DNA from 3 places in the Bacillus sp. XB1 genome. Region 2 is predicted to be linked to each of the others. Evidence: riboswitches for the same ligand, from Rfam matches in the RefSeq annotation. Region 2 holds a riboswitch; each other region holds the start of a gene.
The links. Region 2 has a riboswitch for S-adenosylmethionine ahead of ACK1U5_RS11415 (YezD family protein). Riboswitches for the same ligand answer to the same signal wherever they lie in the genome.
Positions count from the first base shown of each region.

Region 1: linked by a shared signal. The riboswitch ahead of ACK1U5_RS26565 (MetQ/NlpA family ABC transporter substrate-binding protein) and the one ahead of ACK1U5_RS11415 (YezD family protein) in region 2 are both predicted to bind S-adenosylmethionine.
Region 3: linked by a shared signal. The riboswitch ahead of ACK1U5_RS02565 (M20 family metallopeptidase) and the one ahead of ACK1U5_RS11415 (YezD family protein) in region 2 are both predicted to bind S-adenosylmethionine.

Region 1 is NZ_JBNRIL010000007.1:72,343-78,979, forward strand. Features, by position in the region: gene ACK1U5_RS26540 (DUF3981 domain-containing protein) at 1-38, opposite strand, end outside; gene ACK1U5_RS26545 (MFS transporter) at 117-650, opposite strand; gene ACK1U5_RS26550 (FAD-binding oxidoreductase) at 647-2,083, opposite strand; gene ACK1U5_RS26555 (hypothetical protein) at 2,150-2,914, opposite strand; gene ACK1U5_RS26560 (NAD(P)-dependent alcohol dehydrogenase) at 3,072-3,980, shown strand; SAM riboswitch class I at 4,060-4,174, shown strand; gene ACK1U5_RS26565 (MetQ/NlpA family ABC transporter substrate-binding protein) at 4,260-5,072, shown strand; gene ACK1U5_RS26570 (methionine ABC transporter ATP-binding protein) at 5,085-6,125, shown strand; gene ACK1U5_RS26575 (methionine ABC transporter permease) at 6,100-6,637, shown strand, end outside.
Region 2 is NZ_JBNRIL010000001.1:2,234,961-2,241,597, forward strand. Features, by position in the region: gene cobA (uroporphyrinogen-III C-methyltransferase) at 1-330, opposite strand, end outside; gene ACK1U5_RS11390 (DUF3906 family protein) at 415-615, opposite strand; gene ACK1U5_RS11395 (nitrite/sulfite reductase) at 626-2,248, opposite strand; gene cysC (adenylyl-sulfate kinase) at 2,260-2,853, opposite strand; gene sat (sulfate adenylyltransferase) at 2,866-4,002, opposite strand; gene ACK1U5_RS11410 (phosphoadenylyl-sulfate reductase) at 4,042-4,746, opposite strand; gene ACK1U5_RS11415 (YezD family protein) at 4,834-4,977, opposite strand; SAM riboswitch class I at 5,051-5,159, opposite strand; gene lysA (diaminopimelate decarboxylase) at 5,275-6,591, opposite strand.
Region 3 is NZ_JBNRIL010000001.1:515,135-521,771, reverse strand. Features, by position in the region: gene ACK1U5_RS02575 (alpha/beta fold hydrolase) at 1-780, opposite strand, end outside; gene ACK1U5_RS02570 (TetR/AcrR family transcriptional regulator) at 839-1,405, opposite strand; gene ACK1U5_RS02565 (M20 family metallopeptidase) at 1,590-2,795, opposite strand; SAM riboswitch class I at 2,884-2,985, opposite strand; gene ACK1U5_RS02560 (AAA domain-containing protein) at 3,062-5,371, opposite strand; gene ACK1U5_RS02555 (VOC family protein) at 5,483-5,875, shown strand; gene ACK1U5_RS02550 (hypothetical protein) at 6,011-6,334, shown strand.

The DNA of each region.
Region 1 (6,637 bases), on a different contig from region 2:
AAAAACAAAGTAAGAATAGCTAAAACTACAAATTTCATCAAAGGCACTGTCCCCTTTTCTTTTGTATTCCCTTTTAGTATAACAAATAAAGGTTATTAAGGTGAAAATAGGAATAGTTATATTTTTTTACTACTTAATACAATCCCGCTCACTACATATAGAATAGATGCAATATAAAAAATTGTACCAATCGTAAAGAAATCTACTAAATATCCCGTGGCAATAACCGCTACTGCTCCGCCAATGGATGTCCACACATGGTATTTTCCAATCTCATAACCAGCCTTTTCCTGCGCAACCTTTCGTGCTAACGAAGTCTTCTCAGTATTACGCTGCACAGCACCTAAAACGCCCATTACAATTTGAAGAATATACACATGCCAAACTTCCGTGGCAATTGGAAAGCAAAGCATTAAGATTGCCATGGACCAAGCGTATATGATTAATAATTTTTTATCCCCTACTTGATCAGATACCTTTCCCACTAGTGGATATACAAGTGCTGATGTTAAAGCAAATAAGCCATACGCCCAGCCAAATTGCGAGAAGCTATTTCCAACGTTTCGAAGCAATAATATATAAAAAGGAAATACCATACTTCCTGCCATCATGATGATACTTTGCGAAGCCACAAATCTTCTATATGTCATTTCGTATACTCCCTATAAAATAAATTCACAAATCTCTCTTCTGAATCTATTTCCTTCTTTTTCTTGAGAAATTCTTCAATGCGAGGATATGCCCTCTTTAACTGCTCTTTCGTTGGATAAGAATAATACGGCAAATAGTAACTACCATTATGCTTTAAAGTAACATCAATCATCTTTCGAATGACATCCTCTGTTTTCTTTATCTCACTCTCTGAGCGTCCCTGGTTAATCAAAAGAACCAGCGCAAACATATCATCTTTCGCATAGGACAAAACTGCATTTTCATTCTTTTCCACGTAACGAATCGTAATGTTGAGTAAATTAAACTCATCTTCATTTAATACGTTACGTAAATCATCTATATACTCTGTGAAAGCATCTATAGGCACAAAGTATTCTTGTAACACTTCGGTCCTATTTGGATTTTCATATTCCATAAAAGCACTATCTGATCTCATAACATTATTACGCGTCTCATACTTTCCATCTGTACGTTCAAAATAACCTCTTTGTATATCCCAAAATGTATTCTTTCCCCAATCACTATAACGTGATAACCCAAGTAAAAATTTCGGTGCAGCTATAATATTTTCTTCCTTTAATTCACTGTACTCTTCTCTCATATTTTGATTTTGTGCCAAAGTATAATCTGTCACATACATCTCTTTTAAAAATGAATTTGGAGCAACAGAAATACGCGCTAAGTGCATACGAACATTCTCATCTCTTTTCACTTTCTCTTTGAAATAAGATGCGTATTCTTTATAATCTATCATTCTCGTGTGCATTTCATATAATTCATCATCTGTTAACTTCAGCGTCACATCTAAAATAACTCCAAATAAACCGTAACCCCCAATGACATATGGAAATAACTCTGCATTTTCTTCTCTACTTACATTACGTACCGTGCCATCTGCCATTAACAATCTAAATGAATCTACTGTATCAATCAGTGCCTCATGACGAATATCACGCCCGTGTACATTTACACTTAATGAACCGCCAACAGTAAAAATATTTTGAGACTGCATGACCTGTACCGCAAGGCCATAAGGATTTATTTTCTTCTGAATATCATTCCAGGTGACACCACTTTGAACTGTAATCCGCTTCTTCTCTGGATCAAATTCTAATATTTTATTATATCCTTTCATATCGAGCATCGTGCCATTCGGATAATATGTCTGTCCTCCTTGGCTATGTTGCATGCCTGCAATGGAAATTTTCTCTCCTGAAACTTTTGCATCTCGCACTAATTTTATTAACGAGTGCTCTTCCGTAGCACTTTCAACACGTTTTATTTTTGTCGGAAGCAATTTACCTACATCACTCATAATAGGATGATCAATTTGTTTTTTATACGTATGTACAGACGTTGCAAGCAAAACCGTATATGCGACAATGACCGCTGCTATCTTTCTTTTTTTCAAAGGACACTCTCCTTATTAGCAACAAAAAGAGATACCCTTTCTTTCAGGTACCTCTCTTGACAGTGATTACTTTGCTGCTGGCAATTGTATTGGATCAAATTTATCATACGATGTAAACTTTGCATCCGTAATAATGTGCGCTTTATCCTCACCATTGCTACTCATAACCATATCTATCTTTGCTGATTCATATTTAAAATCTTTTGTAATAATATATTCCCCATCTATTTCTTCTATCTTTGCATTTTGGCCTTGTAGCATTTGTTTCTGCTTTTCATCCATACTAGCTAGCATACTCTCTGTCTCTTGCCCTTTTAATGCAAACTTCAGCTTATAATTATCTCCAATTTTCTCCATCTTCACTTTATTTAAAATTTCCGATGGAATCTCTAAATTATCTACCATTCCTTGAGTCGCGTTCATTCCGTTAGCATTCAATTGTTCCTCTGGTACAGACATAATTTCACCCGTATTAGGATTTTTTAACTGACCAGCAATTTTGCCACCCACATCATAAACAACAACCTCTGTACCAGAAACATTCATTTCAGAACGAGAATTTCTTTTCTTCGGCTCTAGTTGCATTTTAGCCTTTATTACATTCATCTCTGTTCCTTCAGCCTTTATTCCCACATCATATGTCATCGTTACATTTTCTTCGTTTTTAAAAGCTTCATTCGCTTTATTAAAAACATCCTTCGCTGTTAATTCCTTTTCTTTCTGCACAGCTTCTTTTTTCGGTTCGTCAGTCTTTTTTGTTTTCTCATTACTACACCCTACTCCTAGACCGACTGCAAGTACTAAACTTGAAATTAAAATAAGTTTTTTCATAACGTCCCCTCCTTCCCAAAAATAATATCATCTCTTTTCCTATGAAATCTATATAATTCGTAATATTTATCTTTAAATTTATTTCCTATATAACAACATGTTTGAGAAAAAGTTTAAATATGATGTAAATAATAACAACTCATTTCAGGAGGTCATTATGAAAGCGATTATTTGTACAAAGTACGGACCACCTAATGTTCTCCAGCTTCAAAATGTAGAAAAGCCTAAACCTAAAAAAAATGAAGTATTAGTTAAAATTCACGCAACAAGTGTATCGACTGGAGATTGTAGAATACGTGGCTTTAATAGCCCCCTCTTATTTTGGATTCCTATGCGGATCATATTAGGTTTCAGAAAACCGAGAAAACCTATACTTGGCGTAGAGTTATCCGGTGAAATCGAAGACATTGGAACAGATGTAACACAATTTAAAAAAGGAGATCAAGTTTTTGCATTAACAGAACTAAACCTTGGTGGTTATGCGGAATACACATGCGTGCATGAAAGTGGATTAATAGCATTAAAACCTACCAATGTGACATATGAAGAAGCTGCCGTTATTCCTTTCGGCGGAACTTCAGCATTGCACTTCCTTAGAAAAGGACAGATAAAAAAAGGGCAACGAGTACTTATATACGGCGCCTCTGGGTCAGTAGGGACAGCTGCCATACAACTTGCTAAATACTTCGGGGCGACTGTCACAGCCATTTGTAGTAGTTCGAATTTCGAATTAGTAACAGCTTTAGGGGCAGACAACGTAATTGATTATATGAAAGAAGATTTTACTAAGCAGGGCGAGCACTACGATATTATATTTGATGCAGTTGGAAAATATAAAAAGTCTCTTTGTACAGATGCATTAATGCCTAATGGAAAATATGTATCTGTGAACGGAATGATGGCAAAGGTCAGTAAAGAAGATATGAACCTACTAAAACAACTAGCTGAAACAGGAAAGCTAAAACCTGTTATTGATAGAACTTACCGATTAGAAGAAATTGCTGAAGCTCATATATATGTAGAAAAAGGACATAAAAAGGGGAATGTTTCGATTATCTTAAAATAAAATATATTCAGAAAATATCATTAACAATTCTTTTTATACGATTTACTATTAGTACCATATTCAAAACTACATACACATACTCTTATCAAGAGTGGCGGAGGGACTGGCCCGATGATGCCCGGCAACCGAGCTTATGACGTATAAGCTAAGGTGCTAATTCCTGCAAAACGAGTTTTCGTTTTGGAAGATAAGAGAGGAATCTATTTCGTCTATTCGGCACCTCTCTTATTTTTGGGAGGTGCTTTTTATTTTGGAACGTATATGAAGGGGGATTTATAGATGAAAAAGGTATTATTAAGCATTGTAAGCGGAGCAGTATTATTATTAGGCGCATGTAGCGTGAGTTCAGATAAAGAGGTAAAAGCATTAGACGAGAAAAAGATTACTGTCGGTGTAACAGGTGGACCACATGAACAAATTTTTGAAAAGGTAAAAGAAGTTGCAGCAAAAGATGGTCTCGAAATTGATATAAAAGTATTTAATGATTATGTAGCGCCAAACGTATCTTTAGATGAAAAAAGCCTTGATGTAAATAGCTACCAAACGAAATCGTATTTAGATGTATTTAAAGCTGAACGCAATATGAAATTAGCTGAAGTATTTTCAACAGTAACATTCCCTATGGGCGTATATTCTAAAGATATAAAAGATGTAAAAGACTTAAAAGAGGGCGACGCAATTGCTGTACCAAATGACCCAACGAATGAACTTCGAGCTTTAAAATTATTTGAAAAAGCAGGGGTTTTAAAAGTTGATCCAAAGGCTACAGAAAAAGCGACTGCAAAAGATGTAATTGAAAATCCAAAAAAATTAAAGATTGTCGAATTAGAGGCATCTCAATTACCAACGCAACTAAGTGAAGTGAAAGCAGCTGCAATTAACACAAACTTTGCATTAGGTGCAAAATTAAGTCCAGCGAAAGATTCTATCTTCCGCGAAGGAAAAGATTCACCATATGTGAACTGGGTCGTTGTTCGTACTGAAAATAAAGATGATGCCGTTGTAAATAAATTAAAGAAAGCTTATCAGTCTAAGGAAGTAAAAGAGTTTATCGAGAAAAAATTTGATGGTTCAGTTTTACCATCTTGGTAGGAGCTGACGATAATGATTGAATTAAAAAACATATCCAAAGTATTTACAACAAAAAAAGGGAATGTTGAGGCTCTTAAGTCTACTTCCCTTAAAGTAGAAAAAGGCGAGGTATTTGGAATCATTGGATATAGTGGCGCTGGTAAAAGTACATTGATTCGATGTGTAAATTTATTAGAAAAACCAACGACAGGAAATATCATTGTAAACGAACAAGACTTAACAACGTTATCGACAAAAGAACTAGCAAAAGCGAGACAAAAAATCGGAATAATCTTCCAAGGATTCAATTTACTTAAAACTGTTACCGTTTATGAAAATATCGCATTACCGTTACGGCTTGCTGGCATTCCAAAAGCAGAAATTGAAAAAAGAGTAGAAAAGTATTTACGCATTGTCGATCTTTTTAATCGAAAAGATGCGTATCCAAGCGAACTTTCTGGTGGTCAAAAACAGCGTGTTGCAATTGCTCGTGCGCTATCACATGAACCTGAAGTGTTATTAAGTGATGAAGCAACGAGCGCATTAGATCCCGAAACAACCGATTCTATCCTTGATTTGTTATTAAAGATTAACGAAGAAATCGGAATTACGATTTTACTCATTACACATGAAATGAATGTCATCCAGCGTATATGTGACCGCGTTGCTGTTATGGAACATGGATCTGTAGTCGAAAGTGGGACTGTAAAAGATATTTTCACAAACCCACAACATGTAACCACGAAGAAATTTGTAAATAGCGCATTTGCAGCGAAAATTCCAAAAGAGGTACAGAAAGAACTACAAAGTACTGGAGAAATTGTAACACTTTCATTTATTGGCACTACTTCAGGGGAACCTGCCTTAGCCGTTGCCACAAAACGTTTCCAAGTGTATCCGAATATTTTATCCGGTAATATTACGCAGTTAAAACATGAAGCATATGGGAAACTAGTCGTTCATATGCAAGGGGAACAAAATGAAATCCACCATGCTTTATCATTTTTACAAGAGCAAGGAATCATCGTAGAAGGAGGTAGAACAGATTATGGGAAACAAGTCCTTTTTGGATGAATGGGGTAAAGTCATATGGGAAGCCACAATCCAAACCTTTCAAATGACATCTATCTCATTACTCATCTCGATCCTTATTGCATTACCACTTGGCGTCACACTTGTTTTAACGAGACCTGGTGGGCAGCGTGAAAATAAAATCATCTATCCTATTCTTAATACAATTATTAATATCATTCGCTCTCTTCCATTTATCATTCTATTATTCTTTATTTTACCTTTTACAAAATTTCTAATGGGAACGTCCATTGGCGTGCAAGGTGTTATCGTACCGCTTGTCGTCTTCACAGCCCCTTATATCGCACGTTTAATGGAGACAGCTTTACTAGAAGTCGATCGCGGTGTCATTGAAGCCTACCAAGCGATGGGAGTCTCTACTATAAAAATCATTTGGCACGTCATGGTGAAAGAAGCTCGTTCCTCCCTTGTACTCGGATTAACAATCGCAACGATCGGCTTAATCGGCGCAACAGCAATGGCTGGCCTTGTAGGTGCTGGCGGGCTAGGGGATT
Region 2 (6,637 bases):
AAATGGTACACCTTGCTTTGCTAATGCTTCAGCTTCTTCTCCCCCTCTACCAAACACAAATGGATCGCCGCCCTTAAGCCTCGTTACAACTTTTCCTTTTTTCGCATACTTAATAAGAAACGTGTTAATTGTCTCTTGCTTCATCGTGTGATAATTCGGGAGTTTTCCGCAATAAATTAAATCCGCGTCAGGCTTTGCGTGTGAAAGCAGCTCTTTATTCACAAGTCGGTCGTATAAAATAACATCTGCCTTCTCAATACATTTCAACCCTTTAACAGTAATTAAATCTGGATCGCCAGGACCCGCTCCAACAATATAAACCTTTCCCATCATCTCTCCTCATTTCTTCTATTAAAATGAAACTTCCATTCGTATATAAGAATGGAAGTTTTTATTTTTTCGTATTACTGATCTCTACTCATGGATAACAAATGCCGCACCTTTTCGAATCTTCTTTTTTTCAAACAAAGAAATCTCTTTTACCTCTGGCAACGGTAAAAAATGCTTTTCAAGCTCAATCTCCGCAAGCTTAAATGCCTGTTCTTCACTTTGAGCAACAACAACAATCGGAACAATACTATTTACTAACACAGCTTCAAATCGATATAAATCCATATCGTCCCTCCTAAGACGCTATGACTTCTTCTAACACGTTATTTAACGCTATTTGTAATGTATCTACACCAACACGACCTACAAAATCATAAAATGTCTCGGCTGGTAATTTATTCTCTTTGAAATAACTTATAAATGATGCAAGTACATCAGGTAGATCCTCGCCATCTATTTTTCCTTTTAACTTTTGATTGTAGGCACCGCCATCTAATAATGTTCCACCTACGTATATTTCAAACGCTTCAACAATGCCTTTTTCCTTCGTTTTCATTTTCACACCTTGTAACCCAATGTCAGCAATTTGACGTTGACCACATGAATTCGGGCAGCCTACCATATGAATTCGAACTGGAACATCGAGTGCAATTTGTGTATCTAAGTATTCTGCAATTTTCCGTAATCTTTCTTTCGTTTCTACTAGTGCAAGATTACAATATTCAATACCGGTACATGAAACCGCATGACCAATAAATGATTTCGGGCTAGCAGATATCGCTTCAAACAGCGGTTCACTAAGTAATCCTTTTACATTTTCCGGAGGAACGTTCGGAATAATGAAGTTTTGCGAGTTACATGTACGAATTTGTCCATTTCCATATTGCTTTGCGATTCTTGCAATCTCAAACATTTCTTCTGCATGTAAACGACCTACCGGTACATTAAAACCTACATATTTTAATCCCTCTTGTTTTTGGTCTTGAACACCATAAAAATAGCCTGCATTCCATCCTTTGAGTGCACTTTCCCCTTTACTTTGTAAAGGCCCTGTATACTCTATTAGTTTCTCTTTAAATTTCTCTGCTCCCCAGTCCGCAACAAGAAATTTCAACCGAGCTAAATGACGTTTTTCACGATATCCAAAATCACGGAATATAGTAGCAATCGCAATCGCCACCGCCTTCACTTCTTCTGGTAAAACGAATACATCTAATTCATCAGCTAAATACGGACGGGCTGATAATCCTCCACCTACTTTTATATGAAAACCAACTTTTTTCTCACCATCTATTTCTTTCGTAGCAGGTGTAAATGCAACACAGTTAATCTCTGCGTTTGCTGAGTTATAAATATTAGAACTAATAGACATTTTAAATTTACGTGGTAAATTAGAAAACTCTTCATTATGCTGGAAGTAATCGTATACTTCTTTTACAATATGCGTTGTATCAAATAATTCATTTGCATCAATGCCAGCAAGCGGATTACCTGTAATATTCCGCGTTATATCACCACACGCTCCAGCTGAAGACAATCCAACTCTTGCTAATCTTTTAAAAATATCTGGAATTTGCTGAATTTCTAACCAGTGAAACTGAATCGCCTGTCTCGTCGTAATATCTATTACATCACGTCCATAATCTTCAGCGATAGAAGCAAGTACTTCTGCCTGTGCATTTGTAATAATCCCTGACGGAATATTTACCCGCATCATAAAATAACCAGCTTCTTTTGGACGTTGTAAATACAATCCTGCCCATTTAAAGGCATCCCACTCTTCTTTCGGAATAGATTCGAAACCATTTTCCGCATAGTAAGGAATATCATTAAAAATTTCTAAGCCATCTTTTTCTAATTTATTTTTCTCGGTCTGATTTAATTTTTCATTGTTAGCCCATACTTTTTCATAACTCATTGTTTATCCCCCTATATAAAACTACGCTCTTGTAAGTACTTCACGATTTGTTCTGCACATTCTTCAATAGAATATTTGTGCGTTTCTACAATTAATTCCGCTTGCTCTGGCTCTTCATAAGGCGAATCAATACCTGTGAAATCCTTAATGTCACCTTTCCTTGCCTTTTTATAAAGTCCTTTCGGATCACGTTTCTCACACTCTTCAATCGGACACTTCACAAAAATTTCAATAAATTCATCTGCCGCTAATAAATCTCGTACTTGTTTGCGGTCTACTCGAAATGGTGAAATAAATGCTGTAAGGACAACTGCTCCTTGATCTACAAATAACTTTGCCACTTCGCCAATACGTCTTATATTTTCCATGCGATCACTTTCAGAAAATCCTAAGTCTTTATTTAAACCGTGGCGAATGTTATCCCCATCCAGCACATAATTTCCAATATTCTTTTCAAACAGTTTACGAGCGACCGCATTCGCTACTGTAGATTTACCCGAAGCTGATAAACCAGTAAACCAAATTACAAAACTATGATGTCCATTCTTCACTCTTCTCTCATCTTTTGAAACCGAAGCTGTATGCCAAGTAATATTCGTATCCATCTCGTTCTCTCCCTATTCTGTTACTACTTCTTTTTTCAAGCCTTTAATTAGCACTTCCACTACTTCTTTACGACTAAATGTACTTGGCGGAATCTCACCGTTTCTTAATAATTCTCTTACTTTCGTACCCGATAAAATAACATGATCTTCTTTTCCGTGCGGACATGTTTTCGTTGAAGCCATCGCTTCACATTTCGTGCAGTAAAAACTATGTTCAAAGAATAGTGGTGTAATTCCTAACTCTTCCACTGTAAAGTTCGTAAAAATTTCTTGCGCTTCGTATGTTCCGTAATAATCTCCTACTCCAGCATGATCACGCCCTACTATAAAGTGGGTACATCCAAAATTCTTTCTTACTAACGCATGAAATATCGCTTCCCTTGGTCCTGCGTAACGCATGGCAGCAGGAAATACACTTAAAAAGACACGATTTTTCGGATAATAGTTTTGAAGGAGTACTTCATAGCTTTCCATTCTTACATCAGCAGGAATATCATCCGATTTCGTTTCTCCAACGAGCGGATTTAAAAAGAGACCATCTACAATTTCAAGAGCAGACTTTTGGATATACTCATGGGCACGATGTACCGGGTTTCTCGTTTGAAACCCGACCACTGTTTTCCACCCACGTTTTTTAAATTCTTCCCTCGTTTCAATTGGGTCTAAATGATAAGAAGGAAATTGATTATTTTCAAAGCGTTTTGTTAGAATAATAGTTCCTCCAACGTAAACGTTTGGTCGTTCATATAATTTTTCCACTCCTGGATGAGCCTCATCCGTTGTTTTATATACAAGTAACGCTTCTTTTTCTTTATCTGGTACAAAAATATCTTCTATTTGAATGACACCATATATATTTCCATTGTTGACAAGCTTTACTTCCTCTCCAACTTTCAGGCTTTCTGCGACTTTTTCTGTTACAGGTAATGTAATTGGTATACTCCACACACTACCATTTGCTAAACGAAGCGTTTCTACAACTGAATCATAATCTTCCTTCCCTAAAAAACCAGTAAGGGGGCTATATCCACCTGTCGCCAATAGTTCTAAATCACTTAACGCAATATTGTCTAACTTAATTTCTTTTTCAATTTGTGATACGTCATATGCCTCATCTATACGGTTTACTAATTCGTTTACTATGCTCATTTTTCTATATCCTCTCTTAGCTTTATTTCAAGATTCATCTTATTGGTAATGAAGACCACATTCAGTTTTCACTTTTCCAGCCCATCTACCATCTCTTGAATCGCCACCATCCCCAACAGGTAACGTACATTTCTCACACCCAATACTTGGATAACCAATATCATGCAACGGGTTATACGGCAAGCTATGTTTGTATACATATCGCCAAACTTCTTTCCACGTCCAATGAATGAGTGGACAAACTTTAATAGATTGAAAACGATGATCTTGATTTATAAACTTTGTATGCTTACGTGTTTCTGATTGTTCCCTTCTTAAGCCTGATATCCATGCTTTTTCCACGACTAATGATTTTTCTAAAGGTAAAATTTTTCTAATCTTACAACAAAGATTCGGATTGCTCTCCCACAGTTTTTCACCATGCAACTTCGCCTGTTCATCAAGTGTAAGTTCTGGCTGTTTTTCTATAATATTCAATGAAGGAAATCTTTCCCGCACTTTCCGAATTAATTCATACGTTTCTTGAAAATGAACATTTGTATCCAAAAATACGACTTTAGCATATGGATTTACTTGGTTTATAAGGTGCAGCAATACCATACCTTCCACCCCAAAGCTACATGCGTAGACAATTTCATCTTTATACTCTCCATAAGCCCACTTTAATACTGATAGCGCGCCTTTTGTTTCGTCTTCTTCCGAGAATGAAACAACATTTTCTTCCCACGTTTCATACGTCAACATGTTTTTTCCCCCTGTAAAAGCAAAAAGACGGTTTTAACCTAATGAAAATAGGTTAAAACCGCCTCTAGTTTTTCTAGTCAGCGCTTTTCACTTTAAACGTACTTTTTCACTTTTCTCTAACTGAATTACTTTTCCATCTTGCACAACAATTGTAATTGAACCATATTTCATATCAGCAAGCATCGCTTCAATCTTCTCGGATACTTCATCAAAATGTTCCCGTACACTCACGCGAACAGCCCCCCCTTTTTATTCATAAAAAAAATCTTTCCCATTTCGAAAAGACTGTTCGGTAATATATTTTACCTTATCTTTCAAAATGGATCCCATTTTGCTGGATTTAGCACCTTGCTTTCTATAAGCAGGTTGCCGAGCTTCTTCGGGCCAGTTCCCTCCGCTTCTCTTGATAAGCTTTGTATTTGTATTTTATCACAATTCTGATTTTTTTCAATCCTAGTTTTCCGATATATTTTAATTATTTTATTTTATAAAAAAGGAATTGCCCATACGAACAACTCCTTTTCCTATTTAGACAAGTTCTTTAATACGTATGCGATCGTTCCCAATAATATTTTCATATGTTTCGCGTTCCACAACTACTTGCGATGTTCCGCCTTTTGCAAAGACAACGGCTGGTCTTCGAATCCGATTGTAATTATTCGCCATCGAGTACCCGTATGCTCCTGTACAGGAAACTGCTAGTAAATCAGAAGCAACGACTTTCGGTAAATGAATATCCCAAATCAACATGTCTCCACTCTCACAGCATTTCCCGGCAATCGAAACGAGTTCCTCATTCTCATCATTCCCTCGATTCGCTAACATCGCTTCATAACGCGCGCTATATAAAGCTGGTCTTAAATTATCTGTCATTCCACCATCGACTGATACATATTTCCGAATACCAGGAATATCTTTCACAGATCCAACTGTATAAAGTGTTGTCCCAGCATCACCTACAATGCTACGGCCTGGTTCAACCCATATTTCTGGCAATGGATATTCACATACAGTAAATTGTTCTCTCACTGCACTTGTTACAGCTCGCACATATGTCTCAAGAGTTAATGGTGTATCTGACTCTGTGTAACGTATTCCAAATCCTCCGCCTACATTTAACACTTTTACTACATAGTTTGTTTGCTCTCTCACTTCTACTAAAAATTGGCGAAGAACTTCAATCGCTCGAACAAAACCAGCTGTTTCAAATATTTGCGATCCAATATGTGAATGGATCCCTAGCACATTATAATTTGATTTTTGTAAAGCAAATCCAATTGCCTGCATTGCTTGACCGTTTGAAACGCCAAATCCAAATTTCGAATCATCTTGACCTGTCGTAATATATTCATGTGTGTGCGCCTCTACTCCAGGCGTTACACGAATTAATATGTTCACAAATTTCCCATGTTGCATCGCTAAATCGTGTAAAACTTCTAATTCAAAGAAGTTATCTACGACAAAACAACCGATATTCGCCTGAAGAGCCATCACTATTTCTTCTTCTGTTTTATTATTTCCATGAAAATGAATACGTGATGCCGGAAATCCTGCTTGGAGCGCAGTATATAATTCTCCCCCAGAGACAACGTCTAATGACATATTCTCTTCACGAGCTACTCGGCACATCTCCATGCACAAGAACGCCTTGCTTGCATATGCTACTTGATAAGAGAAACCACTTTCTTTAAAAGCACGATGAAATGCTCGGCATTTTCCTCGAATAGACTCTTCATCGTATACATAAAGTGGTGTTCCGTATTGCTTTGCTAGCTGCGTCGTATCGCACCCTCCAATTTCTAAGTGTCCTTGCCCATTAATTCGGCTTGTGCCGTGTAAATACATTTAAATTCCTCCCTTATTTCCTCTAAAACTCATAACCCCAATCTTC
Region 3 (6,637 bases), 1.7 Mb from region 2:
CTGTTTGTCTTCAACAAGTGTATATGTTTGAATAGTCAGTTGCTCTAATCTGAAAACCTGCACAATAAACTTCGCAAGCTCATCGTTTGAAATAAGTGGTAACCTATATCCCTTACCTCCAGGAATCATTGGCATGAGCCCTCTTCGCATACTCATCACAAGCAAACCTAATCCTGCTATCTGCTCTGTACTCCCTGTTTTACTACTACCGACTACAGTTGGCGGATTAATTACAGAAAGCGGATAACCTACTGCTGATGCCTGCTGACGGATATAAAGATCTGCTAAAAATTTTGTTCTCTCATATGGATTTTTTATTTTCAAATAATTATTTCCTTCTTGAAACACATCAATTGCAATCTTGCTATTTTTATCATCAAAGGGACTCATATAACCTACAACATGAATAAATTGTTGCAAGCCCTTCAATTGATGAATACTTTTAGCTAATTCACTAATATGTTTGGCACCATGTAAAAATACGGAAGCTACCTCTTTACTTGTCGCTTGAATATCCATGGGGCCTCCTGCGTGAATAATCACATCCGTTTTCAACACCCTCTCCTTATCTTCAGCACTTAGACCTAAATCTATTTTCGTCAAATCACCTTCAATAAAGTGCATAACTGCCTTTTTTAAGATGCCTCTTTCTTGAAAAAGGCGTATTGCTTTACTTTTCGACCTCACTAAAAGAAGAATTTTAACATCCTCTTTGGCTAATTCTTTCACTAATTGCTTTCCAATAAAGCCTGTTCCACCAGTTAAAAATACTGTTCTCATATAAAATCTCCTTTTTAGTACTACTTAGTACTAATTTGATGTAAAAAAAATGCTTCTTTTATCGAAGCAATTTTAAAAAATGATCTGCTGTTTTCGTGATTACAGTTGCATCCTTCAATGTTTCTGAAATAAATAACGCTCCTTCAAGATTTGTAATAAAAAGTGATGCAACCTCATCAATATGAATCGTATTTCTAAATTCTCCATTCTCTACCCCTTGTTTAAGTAATAGAGAAACTTTCTTTTGTAATCCTGTAAAAAAAAGACCTATTTTTTCTTTTATTTGCGTGGCCTGTTTAGGACTTTGAATATAAAGAGTAATAAATGGACAGCTCCCCTTATACTCTCTCGACTGAACTCCTTGTGATAATTGCTTTAAAAACAGTTGGATACGATCTTCAACTAAAAATTGCTTCTGAGAAAGTACGTCATCAATTGCAGATTGATACATTTCAATCCAATAATCAACGACCGCTTCTAATAATACTTCCTTATTAGAAAAGTGATAATACACATTAGACTTTGAAACTTTGCTTACACGTACTAATTCATCCATACTTGTATAAGCAAACCCTTTTTCTAAAAATAATGTTGCAGCTACTTCAATCACACGTCTTTGATTCATTAATTTTACCTTTGTCATAACTAGAACTATATAGTACTAATTTAAATATTACAAGTATTTATGTTCATTTAGAAAAAAGTTTGATTAAAAATGTTCCACTAACATTGATTTTACTGCAAAAAAATCTTAGCATCAGTGTTACGAAAAAAAGAAAGGGAGTGGATCCCCCACTCCCTTTAACCATCTACCCCTGATTCTTCTGCGCCTCTCTAAACTCCTCCTTCACCTTCTCTAACAACCCTTCTTCCGTAATTAATCGATACGCTGTATTTGCTAATGCTTTTGCCGATGTAATTAATGCTTTATCTCCAAGTTCTGAACGTGCTGCTTCTCTAAATTCATTCGTATGTGCAATTAAATCATCTGGTCCGATTTTAATGTACGGATGAATTGTCGGTACGACTTGACTTACGTTTCCTGCGTCGGTTGAACCAATCCCTACTCTTTCTTTACGATTTACATCTTCACCTAATAGTTCTAGTTCTTCCGCTACGATATCGTTATATGTTTTTGTTACGAGTAATTCATCGATTTCATTTTGAAATTGATGGATTTTTACTTTTGCACCTGTTGCTAATGCTGCTCCCTGTGCAATGTTTCTTACTTTTTCTGTTAATTCCGCGCATCTTTTTCTCGTTGCTGCACGGATGAAGAATCTTGCTGCGGCATAGTCAGGAATAATATTAGGTGCTTTTCCGCCCTCTGTAATGACACCATGAATTCTCACGTCTGACGGGAGTTGTTGGCGAAGTGCGTTAATACCGTTATAGAGCTGAATAACCGCATCTAATGCGTTAATCCCTTCTTCTGGCGAAGCTGCAGCGTGAGCTGTTTTTCCGTAAAAATGAAAATCAAGTGGATCGACTGCTAGTGAAGGACTCGTTGTCGCTGTCTTTCCGCTCGGATGAATCATAAGCGCCGCATCAATGTCTTTAAATAAACCTGCCTTTACATAACTTGATTTCGCGCTACCATTTGGCCCGCCTTCTTCTGCTGGCGTACCAAACACGACAACTTCCCCGCCAATTTCTTCAAGCGTTTCTGATAATGCGATTGCTGCTGCAACGCTAATTGTGCCAATTAAATTGTGACCACACGCATGACCTAGTCCTGGTAAAGCGTCGTACTCCGCTAAAAATGCGATTGCAGGTCCTTGTTTTCCAGAGCTTTTTCGCGCGATAAATCCCGTTTCATGTCCAGCTATATTGTGCTGCAACTGAAATCCTGCACTGCCTAGCAATAAACTTAACGTTCTAGATGCATAAAACTCTTGGTTACCAATTTCCGGATTCGCATGAATATCATGACTTGTTTCTATGTACTTTTCCTTATTTCTTTCGATACTCTCTTCAATTGTTTTTCTTTGTGACGCTACTCCTGTCGCTCCCATTTTTCTTCCTCCTTTTATTTTCACATAAAAAAGCCTCTTTCTAAAAGATAGAAAGAGGCTTCTGTATATACAGTCAAAATGAGCTTCTTTCTTATCTTTCAAGTTACCTTGCTGGAATTGGCACAGTATTCATAACGAATCCGCTGCCGAGGTATCATAGGGCCAGTCCCTCCACCTCTCGTGATAAGAATTTTCATAAAATTATATTAAATTATTTTTTATTCTAAGTTCATTCCAAGTAAAAGTCAAGGAATTCCTATCCGAATTTACCGAATATCTAAAAATCCTTTTAATACACCAATTGTCTCAGGTGCTTGCAGTCTTGCACATACGTACGGAAATTCCGTACTACCTTCAAACATCATTTGAGATGTAAGCGGTGCGCCTGCCCAGAAGATTTCATCATCAATTACGATAAACGGGAATGCTTTATTTTGTCTTTGTAACTTTACATTTTTCAGTGGAACTGGTCCATCACTATACACTGTTATTTGCGCATTTGTACGCATTAACGCTTGCCATACTCGTTTATCCACTTGTTTTGTACTTGGAAGTGAAATAATAATTTTTCGTTTTGCGGCTAAAATATCTTTTAATAACCCTTTCGGCTCTTCAAGATTCATTTCCATAAACCAGCGTAAACGTTTCGAAATTTTCCGTTCCCACAATTGTCTTGATGTCGTGCGATCATACACATCTCCGTGACGTTCTATATGAGCTGTTAATTGTGATAATGCTTGTTTTCTCGAAAGGTTTTTACGCATATAATGGCAATCTGATAATTGAATGAACTTCCCTCTCGCCCTTGTCACTGCTACATTGACGAGGCGATGGTTTTTGTGATCAAAGAATAATACGCCAGGTCGTTCTTGCGGATAACTGTCAACCGTATCAAAGATCATCATATCTCTTTCAGAACCTTGGAACTTATGAACTGTCGCCGCTAAAACTGGTATGTTTTGATATTTCGTTCTCTGCAACATTTCTCTAATACACGTTGATAAAAAGCGTGACTGCGCCCTGTAAGGTGTCACAATACCAATTGATTGCACACCGTCTAACAATCCGATTAACATCATTTGCATTGCTACTAAACCAGACATAATGTTAAAACGTGAACCAGAAGCAGCATCTTTTAACGAAAAAGCTCCCATTTGGCTCGTATCAAATAAAACACTCGCTTCATTTGCGAACGGCTGCAATTGCGCAAGTTCTTTACGCTCTGAAACAGACGGATGATCGTATACTCTATTTTTATAAATAAACGAATTCGTAAACTTCGATATATCCGCATGCATACGTCTTTGTTCCTGCAACATAAATAGGTTTGGGTGTGCTTCTGATTTATTAACAGACTCAACAATCCCAGCATGGTAAAACATATCTTCCCCAAGCCATTTGCGAACGAGTTCATGATTTGCCATCGCAATTGGAGGTAACTGTAAAAAGTCACCGCAAACGACGATACGTTTTCCAAGTGAAGCAGCTAATGCAATTTGCGGAACATATGCCATACTTACTTCATCTACAACAACTAAATCAAATGTGCGCTCATAAATAAGTGAATCAATGGCACATTTTGATAAAGTTGCGCCGATTACTTTTGCATTTTCAATATATTCTTTTTCTACTTCTTTAATTTTAGCCTTTTGCTTTCGAAGATCACTTTCAATCTCTTGTATGCGCTTCTTATCAGCAGATGTTGCTTTATACGATAAGATTTTTTCACGAAGATCTTGTCGTGTCTCTTCTAAATAGAGTCTTTCCTCACCCCAAGATCCGTTCGTCGTTTCAACTAACTTCGACGCAAGTAACGTTTCATGATTTCGTATATGTTCATGTTGACTATAACCGTAACGAACAATTTCGCCAGGCGTCCATTTCTTTTTCTTCTCAATTTGCTTCGTTACTTCACTCATTAATACGTCTACTGCCGCATTACTATGAGCCAACACAAGTACCGATTTTCCTTTTTGATAATGAGCTGAAATAATACGTGATAAATTGTAAGACTTCCCTGTTCCTGGTGGTCCCCATACGTACGTCGTCGGATTGTAAAACGAACGATACGCCAATTCATTTTTCGGATTTTTCATCTTCTCAATATGTTTCGGACTGCTCGTCCCATCAACAAGACGCTTTATACGATTACGTTTCAGCTTATCTTTACGTGCTTCTTTCAACCTCTCTTGTAGTTGCTCTAACAATTGCCACGGTTCACTATATAAAACAGCTTCTCGTATTTCACCTTGTATATAATCATTTAATTTCAGTTCTATTTCTAATCCATGTACAGACAATACTTCTCCTGTCGCTTCCTCACCATCAAACTCAATTCGAATGGGTGAACCTTCAGGTAAGCTTACTTCCGAAATAAGCTGAAATACGTATACTGTACTTTCATAATCTGTATATAAAAAACGACCATTCATGATAGAAATTTTACTACCACCTATCGTTTTCCAATGTTTAATTTCATATGCTAATGCATAATGCCACTCTTTCATCGTTTCCGATAATGAAGGAGTTTGAGTAGTTGTATTCATCGTATAATCTCCTTCCTTCTCCCCAAACATACTTTCTCACTATACCATATAACACGCTAAAATTTGTAAGGTTTTTATCTTGCTTATTTTCTTAATTTTCAATAATATATTGTATATAATTTTCAGAAAGAAGGAATCTACATGCCAGTTAGAAGAATTGAACACGTCGGACTTATGGTTGCAAACTTAGAAACATCTATTTCATTTTATGAAGAAGTAGTCGGCTTACAGCTCATGAAACGTATGGGTCATCCGAATCCAGACTTAAAACTCGCTTTTTTAGGTGTAGAAGAATCAAAAGAAACGATACTAGAACTCATTGAAGGCTACAACTCTTCTCTTCCGGCAGAAGGAAAAGTACATCACATTTGCTTTAAAGTGGATTCATTAGAGGATGAGATCGAAAGACTGAAGAAACACGCAGTAACCTTTTTACTAGGAGAAGAAATCGAAACATTACCAGATGGAACACGTTACATATTCTTCGCTGGTCCTGATGGAGAGTGGATTGAGTTTTTTGAGACGGAGAGATAAAGCAAACCTTTATTTTGCGGGATAGAAAAGGAGCCGGAATTCCGACCCTTGTTTTTAACCAGTAACAATGAAACATACCTCCAACCTAAGAATTTACCAAGATTAAAAACACAATCATTTTGTTAGGAGGAGAGAATGGGAAATACAGTCTTTATTATTGTTTTTTGGATACTGATACTATTTCCAATCCTTTATGTAATCAAGATAAAGGATTGGAATATAAAAATAGCTGCCTTATTTGTTGGAAGGATTCTATTAAGCATTTTCTATTTCATAAATGGAATGGTGTTAGGTCTGCAACGAAATTGGGTAGAATCTCCCTATGAAACAGAATGGGATTTCTTTGTAAAGTCTTTACTAAACGGAAAAACTGATGCACTTATACACTTGTTACTTCTAATTATTATCATTACTTTGGATCTATTCTTTACATTTTATTATATCAATAAAAAGAAATAGGAAATTCTATCCTATTTCTTTTTTTATGAGTAGCGCCATATCGCTATCAAACTAATGTTTTACGCTGCCCCTAAACAATAATTTTTTACATTTTTACTATGAGAATGTCAATTTTACTATTTTTGGGGTATTTATTTTTACTAGCTTGATGGACATGGGTTTGATTTATTTTCTTAGGTTAGTAGACATGTGGTGCTATCCCATTGCTATTAAGCTAAGAATTTAAGTGTAATATCATTTAAGGTAATACTTAAGATACAAATAAAATATCTTTTCCATGTCGCACTGTTTTATTGAAGTCTA